DNA from 2 places in the Streptomyces sp. NPDC005774 genome. Region 2 is predicted to be linked to the other one. Evidence: riboswitches for the same ligand, from Rfam matches in the RefSeq annotation. Region 2 holds a riboswitch; the other holds the start of a gene.
What was found. Region 2 has a riboswitch for S-adenosylmethionine ahead of ACFYQA_RS15890 (aminotransferase class V-fold PLP-dependent enzyme). Riboswitches for the same ligand answer to the same signal wherever they lie in the genome.

Region 1: linked by a shared signal. The riboswitch ahead of thrC (threonine synthase) and the one ahead of ACFYQA_RS15890 (aminotransferase class V-fold PLP-dependent enzyme) in region 2 are both predicted to bind S-adenosylmethionine.

What each region holds. Positions count from the first base shown of each region.
Region 1 covers NZ_JBIAIV010000010.1:83,408-88,737, reverse strand. The annotation lists gene groL (chaperonin GroEL) at 1-590, opposite strand, end outside; gene ACFYQA_RS12355 (cold-shock protein) at 1,074-1,277, opposite strand; gene ACFYQA_RS12350 (MoaD/ThiS family protein) at 1,709-1,984, opposite strand; gene thrC (threonine synthase) at 2,160-3,452, opposite strand; SAM riboswitch class I at 3,471-3,723, opposite strand; gene ACFYQA_RS12340 (glucosyl-3-phosphoglycerate synthase) at 3,986-4,930, shown strand; gene ACFYQA_RS12335 (trehalose-6-phosphate synthase) at 5,089-5,330, shown strand, end outside.
Region 2 covers NZ_JBIAIV010000014.1:139,147-144,476, forward strand. The annotation lists gene ACFYQA_RS15870 (NYN domain-containing protein) at 1-848, opposite strand, end outside; gene ACFYQA_RS15875 (hypothetical protein) at 911-1,150, opposite strand; gene ACFYQA_RS15880 (rhomboid family intramembrane serine protease) at 1,307-2,041, shown strand; gene ACFYQA_RS15885 (Lrp/AsnC family transcriptional regulator) at 2,038-2,319, shown strand; gene ACFYQA_RS15890 (aminotransferase class V-fold PLP-dependent enzyme) at 2,571-4,037, opposite strand; SAM riboswitch class IV at 4,382-4,498, opposite strand; gene trpD (anthranilate phosphoribosyltransferase) at 4,622-5,330, opposite strand, start outside.

The DNA.
Region 1 (5,330 bases), on a different contig from region 2:
TAGCCCTTGTCGAAGCGCATACCCTCGGTGAGTTCCAGCTCCAGACCGAAGGTCTGGGACTCCTCGACGGTGATGACGCCTTCCTTGCCGACCTTGTCCATGGCCTCGGCGATGAGCTCGCCGATCTGGGTGTCGGCGGCGGAGATGGAGGCCGTGGAGGCGATCTGCTCCTTGGTCTCGACATCCTTCGCCTGCTCCAGCAGGGCACCGGAGACGGCCTCGACGGCCTTCTCGATACCGCGCTTGAGGGCCATCGGGTTGGCGCCGGCGGCTACGTTGCGCAGGCCCTCCTTGACCAGGGCCTGGGCGAGAACGGTCGCGGTGGTCGTACCGTCACCGGCGACGTCGTCCGTCTTCTTGGCGACTTCCTTGACCAGCTCGGCGCCGATCTTCTCGTACGGGTCCTCGAGCTCGATCTCCTTGGCGATGGACACACCATCGTTGGTGATCGTGGGGGCGCCCCACTTCTTCTCGAGGACGACGTTGCGGCCCTTGGGGCCGAGCGTCACCTTGACGGCGTCCGCGAGCTGGTTCATGCCGCGCTCGAGGCCGCGCCGTGCCTCCTCGTCGAACGCGATGATCTTGGCCATATGAAGTGGTCCCTCCAGGACTGGGGGTGATGACTCCAGGACCGCGCCCGCGCCCGCGACGGACGGCTCACAGACCCGGCGGTTCCTTGCTCCACCGGTCCTGCGGGCCTCACCGACCCGGTCCTTACGTTGTCACTCTCACCTTCAGAGTGCTAACGCAATGATTAGCACTCGACCCATGCGAGTGCAAGCGCCTTCGAGGATCGGCGGGTGACTCAGCCACCCGCGAACACCCCGGACAAGACGGACAACGCAACGAATCAGGGCACGGAGGCAGGGGCGGAGCAGAGGTGCAACAGGGGCGGAGCAGAGGCAGAGCAGGGACGGAGCAGGGACGGAGCAGAGGGGCGGGCGCGTCCCGACCCCCGGGCCGAGCGGCGGGACGGGCCCCGGACAAGGCGAAGGGCTCGCGCCCCCGGGGCGACCCCCGGAGACACGAGCCCTTCACTGGCAGGAAAATTCTTGTGGTTGCTGGTAGCGCGTTCAGGCGGTGACGCGAACCATGTCGGCCTGTGGGCCCTTCTGGCCCTGCGAGATCTCGAATTCGACCCGCTGGCCCTCTTCAAGGGTGCGGTAGCCGTCCATCTGGATCGCGCTGTAGTGGACGAAAACATCCGCACCACCGTCGACCGCGATGAAGCCGTATCCCTTCTCCGCGTTGAACCACTTGACGGTGCCCTGAGCCATGCCTAACTCCCCTATTACTGGCCCTTGCACAGATCCGCACTTCGCGGATCCGGGTCAGACCTCACTCCCCAAACGGTTGGGGGCGTGCGCCGGAACGCGTCGACCGCGGCTGAATGTATCTGCCCAACTGCCCTCTGCAACAGGTCAATCGGACGAGAAATCTCGACGTCGCCGGTCCGGAATGTGACGGTAGTTCGTCCGTTTTCAGGGCAAGTCAGGCCGGGCAAACGCCGCGAAAGCCGCAGAAGGGGCCCAGACTTTGGCTATATCCAGTCGGGCGGGCGGCAGGAATTAATGGTTCCCGATGGGGAAATCGGGGCCGTGTTCCCCGACTCTATCGTGTTCAATCCCACGGAATGGCCCCCTCCGCTTCTCTCGCGGAAGGGGCCATCCGATGAACGCTCAGTAATTCTGATTACCGATGGTAATGATCAGCCGCCGGCGACGGCCGGGATGATCGACACACCCACACCGTCCGGGGTCGCGGTCTGCAGGCCCTGCTCGAAGCGGACGTCGTCGTCGTTGACGTAGACGTTGACGAAGCGGCGCAGCTTGCCCTGGTCGTCGAGGACCCGGGCGGCGATCCCGGTGTGGTTCTTCTCCAGGTCGGCGATGACGTCGGCGAGAGTGGCGCCCTCGGCGCCGACCTCGGCCCTGCCACCGGTGTAGGTGCGCAGGATGGTGGGGATGCGAACGGTCACGCTCATGCGACTTGACCTCCAGTCACGATAAGATTACTTTGCGTGTCGGCCGCCGGGTCGGCGGTTTCGGCCTGTGGAGCAGATGCAGGACCTCGGCTCGGGTGCGTCCCGGGGGCCGTCGGCCGTGAAGCAGGAAACCCAGTGGGCGACCGCCGGCCTCCTCGGGGCTCCGAGGGGGAGGTCAAGCGAGGCCGGCCTCTCGGAACGACTCCAGGCTGGGACGGATGGTCGCGGTCAGGCCGGTGTCGGCCACCGCGTCCAGCGTCTTGAGGCCGTCGCCGGTGTTGAGCACGACGGTGGTCAGGGCCGGGTCCAGGTCACCGTTCTCGATCAGCTTCTTCGTGACGCCGACGGTCACGCCGCCCGCGGTCTCGGCGAAGATGCCCTCGGTCCGGGCGAGCAGCCTGATGGCCTCCACGACCTGCTCGTCCGTCACGTCCTCCACCGCGCCGCCGGTGCGGCGCGCGATGTCCAGGACGTACGGGCCGTCGGCGGGGTTGCCGATGGCGAGCGACTTGGCGATGGTCTTCGGCTTCTGCGGCCGGACGACGTCGTGGCCCGCCTTGTACGCGGTCGACACCGGCGAACAGCCCTCCGCCTGGGCACCGAAGATCTTGTACGGCCTGTCCTCGACGAGGCCGAGCTCGATCAGCTCCCGCAGCCCCTTGTCGATCTTCGTGAGCTGTGAGCCGGAGGCGATGGGGACGACGAGCTGGTCGGGCAGCCGCCAGCCGAGCTGCTCGCAGATCTCGTACGCGAGGGTCTTGGAGCCCTCGGCGTAGTACGGCCGCAGGTTGACGTTGACGAAGCCCCAGCCCTCGCCGGCCGGGTCGCCGATCAGCTCGGAGCAGAAACGGTTCACGTCGTCGTAGTTGCCCTCGATGCCGATGAGCTCCCCGCCGTAGACGGCGGCCATGACGACCTTGCCCTGCTCCAGGTCGTGCGGGATGAACACGCAGGAGCGCAGTCCGGCGCGGGCGGCGGCGGCGCCGACGGCACCGGCGAGGTTGCCCGTGGAGGAGCAGGAGAGGGTGGTGAAACCGAAGGCGCGGGCGGCCTCCAGGGCCTGGGCGACGACCCGGTCCTTGAAGGAGTGCGTCGGGTTGCCGGAGTCGTCCTTGACGTACAGGCCGCCGGTGACGCCGAGTTCGCGGGCGAGGTTGTCGGCCTGGACGAGCTTGGTCCAGCCGGGATTGATGTTCGGCTTGGTCGCCACGTCGGCGGGGACGGGCAGCAGGGGCGCGTAGCGCCAGATGTTCGCGGGGCCCGCTTCGATGCGCCGGCGCAGTTCCTCGGTGTCGTGGTCCGAGAAGTCGTAGGCGATCTCCAGCGGGCCGAAACACTCCTGGCAGGCGAAGACGGGACCGAGCGGTACGCGGTGGCCGCACTCGCGGCAGGACAGCGCGACGGCGGGGCCGAGATCGACCGAGGGCGCGGCGGATTCCGTAGTGCTTTCAACAGTCTGCACAGCCATGTGAGGCGAGGCCCTTTCTCCTCATCTTCCTCACGACGCATCTCGCCGTGAGACGGATTTGGCACCTTCCCTAGCCGGGAGCCTCGCGAGGACGATCAGCGACGCGATCCACTGCGATGCGCGGTGAACGCCGCAATGCGCGGTGATCGTCACGGTGCACGGTGATCATCACGGTGCGCTGCGATCGTCGATCGACGGTGATCTACGAGAACCGGCTGGAGGGTTGCCGGGGCTTCATCGGGCCGTTTCCCTCTGCCCCTCTGGATGAGCTGTATGCAGTTGTGTCGTGCGGTTGTGGGTCGTGCGGTAGTACGGCGCGGACGAGGACCCGAGAGGGTCGCGACCCCCGATGTGCGGGGTTCATCCGCGTTGTTCAAGACTGTAACCGAAGGCCAGGACGGTGGAGAGAGCACGTCCGAACCGCGAGACGGATCACAGGGGCATGGATCACAGGAGTACGGGCCGCCCTGATGGGAGCCGCAGGAGTATGGACCAGAGGAGTTATGGACCACAGAAGTGAGGAGCCACCGACCGTGCTGGAAGAAGTCGAGCGCTGGCTGGCCGACCGCTCCTGGTCCGTGACCGACCGCCCGGTGCACCGCCTCCTGACCGCGAAACGCGCCACGGGACAGACGGTGAGCGTGGTGCTGCCCGCGCTCAACGAGGAGGCCACCGTCGGCGGGATCGTCACGACGATCCGGCACGAGCTGATGCTGCGGGTCCCGCTGGTCGACGAGATCGTGGTCGTGGACTCCGGCTCGACCGACCGCACGTCGCAGGCGGCCGCCGCGGCGGGCGCGACCGTGGTGCACCGGGACACGATCCTGCCCCGCATCCCCGCCGTGCCCGGCAAGGGCGAGGTGCTGTGGCGCTCCCTGCTGGTCACCCGGGGGGACATCGTCTGCTTCGTCGACGCGGACCTCAGGGAGTTCTCCGCCGACTTCGTCTCCGGCATCGTCGGCCCCCTGCTCACCGAACCGGACGTGCAGCTGGTGAAGGCCATGTACGACCGGCCCCTGGGCTCCGCGGCCGGCCAGGGAGGCAGGGTCACGGAGCTGATGGCGCGCCCGCTGCTCAACCTGCACTGGCCGCAGCTGGCCGGCTTCGTGCAGCCGCTCGGCGGCGAGTACGCGGCCCGCCGCTCGCTCCTGGAACGGCTGCCCTTCCCCGTCGGCTACGGCGTCGAGCTGGGCATGCTGGTCGACGCCCTGCACCTGGTGGGCCTGGACGCCCTCGCCCAGGTCGACGTCGGCGTCCGCAGGCACCGCCACCAGGACGGCCAGGCCCTCGGCCGGATGGCCGCCGCGATCTACCGCACCGCCCACCTCCGCCTGGCCCGCGGCCACCTCGTCCGCCCCGCGCTCACCCAGTTCGAACGCACCGGCGCCGGCTTCGAGCCCCGCACCCACCCGGTGGACACGGAGGAACGGCCCCCGATGGCGGACATAGCCGAGTACCAGTCCCGCCGAGTGGCCTGACCACGACGGCCCGCGCACCCTGCCGCAGCCCTTGACCTGGCGTTCCGGGCGGGTCCGGCCGTATACGGCTCGTATACGGCCGGTTCGCCGATCCGCATACGGCTGATCCGCACGTTTGAGCGTTTCGGAGGCGGGCTAGGTTCAGGCGTATGGCTTCCATGCAGGCTGGTCAGGGTGCTCAGGTGCTGGTCGCGTCGAACCGCGGCCCCGTTTCGTACGCGGTGGACGAGGACGGTTCGCTGCGGGCCAGAAGGGGCGGCGGCGGGCTGGTGTCCGGGCTGTCGGCGATCGGGTCGGACACGGACGCGCTGTGGGTGTGCTCGGCACTGTCCGACGGCGACCGCGAGGCCGTGCGGCGCGGGATCGGCGAGGACGGCGTGCGGATGCTGGACATCCCCGC
Region 2 (5,330 bases):
ACGGGAGGCAGCGCGAGTTCGCGACGGAGCCCCTGGGCGGCCTCCAGTACGGTGTCCAGGAGCAGCCGTACCCGCATGTCCTCGACGCTGCGCCCCTCCCGGGCGGCCCGGCGGGCGGCCTCCAGAGCGGCCTCCGACTCGCCGAGGCGCGCCTTGAGCCGCCGGGACTCGCTCTCGGCGGCGGACACCTGGGCCTGCCCGTCCGCGCGGAGGGCTTCCATCTCGCCCTGCAGTTTGCGCAGCGCGGCCGCACCGCGCTTGACGTCGCTGAGCGCGGACCGCAGCTTGCGGTGCAGGGAGTCCGCTTCTTTCCTGGCGGCTTCCAGGTCGGTACGCAGCCGCTCGGTCTCGGACCTGGTGTGCTCGCGGGCATGGGCGAGTTCCCCGCGCAGCCGCTCCAGCTCGGCCCGGGTCTCGTCGTCGGCCCGCTCGGCGTCGGCCCGTTGGGCCTCCTCACCCGCGGCGGTCACCAGTTTCACCCAGTCCGGCGGCCGTATGACATAGGCCGCGGCCGCCACGTCCAGCGGGTCCGCGGCCGGAGGCGGGGAGCCTGAGTCGAGAGCGCGGGCCAGTTCCGGCTGGGCCTCTCTCAGCTGCTCCCCGATGCGCTGGCGGAACAGCGGCTCGGTCTCCAGGGCGGCGGCCATCGCGTTGCCGGCGAACTTGGCGCGGCGGGTCGGGGTGAACCGGGCGTACTGCCTGAGCTGGGCGGGCAGCTCGGAGACGGTCAGTCGGCCGAAGCCGTCGGAAACGATCTGGACGACCCGGCGGCGCACGCCGTCGGACAGTGGACGGTCGAACACCTCGGCGGCGCCGTCCTCCGACCCCCCGTCCGCGGTCTCCACCATCCGTCACACCCCATGCCTGTGTCCGACCCCGTGTGCGGGGTCCCTGGGCGGGGCCCGCTCCCTCAGGAGCCGGCGCCCGGCCTGTCGACGAGTTCCACCTGATCCACGGCGTTGCACCAGCGGCACCGCACCGACTCGATCGTCTCACCGAGGACCTCGCGCTCCTCGACCTTCGGCTCCCCGGCCAGGTCGAGGTGGACGTACTCCACGACCTTGGACGAGCGGGTCACGTCGAAACGGGTGAGGTTGCCGCAGAGGGTGCAACGCCACCGCGTCGAGGCAGTCGGCAGGGGGACCGTCATCGTGGCTGTTCGCCTTCCTTCCAGTGTCCGTGACGCGGCGGGCACCCGGCGCGTCTGGCACATAACCCTACGGCCTGGCTGGTCTTCACCGCCCGCCCGTCCACGGCGGCGAGGCGGTCTGTGCGGTTGCGTCCGCTTACGTCATGCTCTGTGTCCATGATCCGCAACTGGGGCACTGAGGCTGCCGGGGCGCTGAGGCGCCCGTCGGCACCGGTGACCCATACCCTCATCGCCGTATGCTGCCTGGTCTTCCTGATCGGGCCGGCCTCGGGACTCGATCCGGGGTATGGGACCGGGGACGAGCTGCTCGCCGCGCAGCGTGGCTACTTCCGCCGCTGGGGGGTGATTCCCGCAGACCTGTTCGAAGGGTCCCCGTGGAGTGCCCTCACTCCGGCCACAGCCCTGTTCGTCCACGGCAGCTGGGTGCATCTGCTCGGCAACATGCTCTTCCTCCACGTCTTCGGGAGGATGACCGAGGCCCGCATGGGCCGCCTGCGGTTCACCCTGTTCTACGTCGGCTGCGGGCACCTCGCCCTGCTCGGGTACGCCGTGGCCAACGCGGACTCGGAGCAGTCCCTGGTCGGCGCCTCGGGGGCGATCTCGGGGATCCTCGGCGCGTTCCTCTTCCTGTTTCCCCGGGCGCGGGTGACCAGTCTGCTGCCGTTCCTGTTCTTTCTGCCGGTGCGCTTCCCTGCGTGGGTGGTACTGCCGTTCTGGGTGGCGCTGCAGTGGCTGGCGGCGGGGCAGGCCTCCGACGGGCCGGGAGTGGCGTATCTGGCCCACCTGGTGGGCTTCGGGCTGGGCTTCTGCTGGGCGTGGGCGCGTTCCACGGGGGCGACTACAGTGAGAAGCGCACCGGCTCCGGCCCCCGAGGGAGAGAACCAGCAGTGATCACCGCGATCGTCCTCATCAAGACCAGCGTGGACCGGATCCCCGAGATCGCGGAGCGGATCGCCGCGCTGGACAGCGTCAGCGAGGTCTTCTCCGTCACCGGGACCTACGACCTGATCGCCATGGTCCGGGTCAAGGAGCACGAGGACCTGGCGGAGGTCATCCCGGGCCGGATCAACAAGATCCCGGGCGTGGAGGGGACGGACACGCACGTGGCGTTCCGCACGTACTCGCAGCACGACCTGGAGGCCGCGTTCGCGATCGGCCTCGACAACTGACCGGCCCGGACCGGGAGGGCCTGCGCGGTGGGAGTGCCGGGGCGCCCGAGGCGTCCCGGGCAGCCGTGAAGGGCCGAGGATGAAGAGTTCTTCGTCCGGGGCTCATCCATGCCGTCCGGTCCGGTCCGCAGGATCGGTCCCATGATTTTCAACCGCCGGAGGGCGGCCCCGGCCGCACCCTCTCCCGCGGCCCCCGCCGTCCGGCGGGCGGTGCCCGGCGGGGCGCGCGTACCGGGACAGGCGACCGGCACTCAGGCGGAGGTGTCCGGCACGCAGCGGCCGTCGACCGTCCGGTAGTTCCAGCGGGCGCCGCCGCGCACGAGTTCCCGGACGGCGCGGACGAAGCGCTCCACGTGTTCGTCCGGCGTGCCCGCGCCGAAGCTGACGCGGACCGCGTCGAGGGACGTCTCACCGGGCGCCGCCTCGGGTGCGCCGCACTCTCCCTGGTTCTGCGGATCGCCGCCGAGCAGGGCGCGCAGCAGCGGGTGGGCGCAGAACAGTCCGTCCCGTACGCCGATGCCGTACTCGGCGGAGAGGGCCGCGGCGAAGTGGGAGCTGTTCCAGCCGTCGACAACGAAGGAGAGCACGCCGACGCGCGGTGCGTCGTCCCCGAACAGGGACAGGAACCGCACCTCGGGCACGTCCGCGAGCCCGTCCCGTACGGTGCGGATCAGCTGCTCCTCGTGGGCGGCCAGCGTGCCGAACCCGGCCTCGGCGAGCGCCTTGCAGGCCGAGGCGACGGCGTGGGCGCCGATGACGTTGGGCGAGCCGGCCTCGTGGCGGGCGGCGCTGTCGTGCCACTGGACGTCCACTCCCCCGTCCTCGCGCCGGGCGACCTTGCGGCTGGCGCCGCCCCCCGCGAGGTAGGGCTCGGCCTCCCGCAGCCAGTCGGCGCGGCCGGCCAGGACACCGGCACCGAACGGGGCGTACAGCTTGTGCCCGGAGAAGGCGACCCAGTCGACGTCCAGGTCACGCACGCTCACCGCGTGGTGCGGGGCGAACTGGGCGGCGTCCAGGACGATCCGGGCGCCGTGCGCGTGGGCGGCGGCGGCCAGCTCGCGTACGGGCCACAGCTCGCCGGTGACGTTGGAGGCGCCGGTGACGCAGACCAGGGCGGGGTCGTGGGGGTCGCGGGCGGCGAGGGCGTGTTCCAGGGTCCGTACGGCCTGCTCCGGGCTGTCCGGGGCGTCGAGGAAGGTGACGCGGGCACCGCTCCTCCCACGCCTTGCGGCGTGGGGGGACCCCCAGGGCAGCAGGGCGGCGTGGTGCTCGGTCTCGAAGACGAAGACCTGGCAGTCGTCCGGGAGGGCGGCGGCGAGCAGGTTGAGCGAGTCGGTGGTGGACCGGGTGAAGACCACCTGGTCCCCGTCGCGGCAGTCGAGGAACTCGGCGACGGTCCGGCGGGCGTTCTCGAACAGCTCGGTGGAGAGCTGGGAGAGGTACCCGGCGCCGCGGTGGACGCTGCCGTAGTAGGGCGCGTACGCGGCCACTTCGTCCCACACCCGCTGGAGCACCGGGGCGCTGGCGGCGTGGTCGAGCGCGGCGTAGGTGACCTCCCCGCCGGTGACGAGGGGCACGGTGACGTCCCGGCCGAGCACGGGCAGCGGGGCGCAGCCGGACGGGCCGTCGGCGGCGGCGGTGGCGGTGGCGACGGTAGCGGTGGCGGTGGCGGTGGCGGTGGCGGTGGCGGTGGCGGTGGCGACGGTGGAAACGGACATGGCTGAACTCCCGTGGAAGCAGGCGGAATCACCACGCGAGCGCACACGGCTCGAGCGTGGGAGAAGGTGACGGGGAATCTGCGAAGGCGGGGTCCCCCGGCCTCGGAACGGCCGGCGGAAACGCCTCGGGACCTGTTCTGCGGATCACGTCGGAGGGGGCCGGCGGCATCCGTCCCACTGGGGCGAGCGGGGACCGGTGCGTTCAGCTGCGACGCGGAGAAGGTCGTGCCGAGCCCCGCGCCTCCGGCATGATCCGCCGGACAGGCCCTAACACATTCGCTTGCTCACGGAAGGCTCCCTCGAACGACCAGGACCCCTGGTGTGTCACTCGATCGAGTGCGAGGGGTCCGCGCTTGCCGCGAGCCCTGCTGCTCACGGCCTGGTCCTCACCCGGGGCACCCCGCCACGGACGGAGGGTTGCCGGACAGCCGGCCGGGGCCTGATGGCTGTCGCTCATGACCTGGTCCGAGATCTTGCCAACACAGCCCCGTACGCGCAAGGCGCGGTCCGGATCCTGGACGGATCCGGACCGCGCCGGTGGCCCAGGACGTATGACTCAGGACGTATGACTCAGGACGTACGGCTCACGCGTTGCTGGCCAGCACCCAGCGCTCCAGAACCCGCCGGGCGGCGCCCGAGTCGATCGATTCGGCGGCCTTGGCCATCCCTGCCCCGATCTGCTCCGCCAGCGTCCCGGTGCCCGGTTCGAGCGCCACCAGCGCCGCCGCCGAGTTCAGCAGCACCGCGTCCCGCACCGGGCCGTGTTCGCCGTCCAGCACCCGCCGGGCGACCTCCGCGTTGTACGACGCGTCGGCGCCGCGCAGGGCCTCCAGCGGCACCGGCTCGAGACCGACGTCGCGCGGGTCGAAGCGCTCCTCGGTCACCTGTCCGTCCCGGACCACCCACACCGTCGAGGGGCCGGTGGTGGTCAGCTCGTCGAGACCGTCGTCGCCGCGGAACACCAGCGAGGAGTGGCCGCGTCCGGCGAACACACCGGCCATGATCGGAGCCATCCTCGGGTCGGCGACCCCGACGGCCTGGGCCCTGACCCGGGCCGGGTTGGCCAACGGGCCGAGGAAGTTGAACACCGTCCGGACGCCCAGCTGGCCCCGCGCGGCCGCCACATGGCGCAGCGCCGGGTGGAACTTCACCGCGAAGCAGAAGGTGATCCCGGCCTCCTCGGCGACCTCGGCGACCCGCTGCGGGGTCAGCTCCAGGTTGACGCCGAGCTTCTCCAGGACGTCGGAGGCGCCGGACGCGGAGGAGGCGGCCCGGTTGCCGTGCTTGACGACC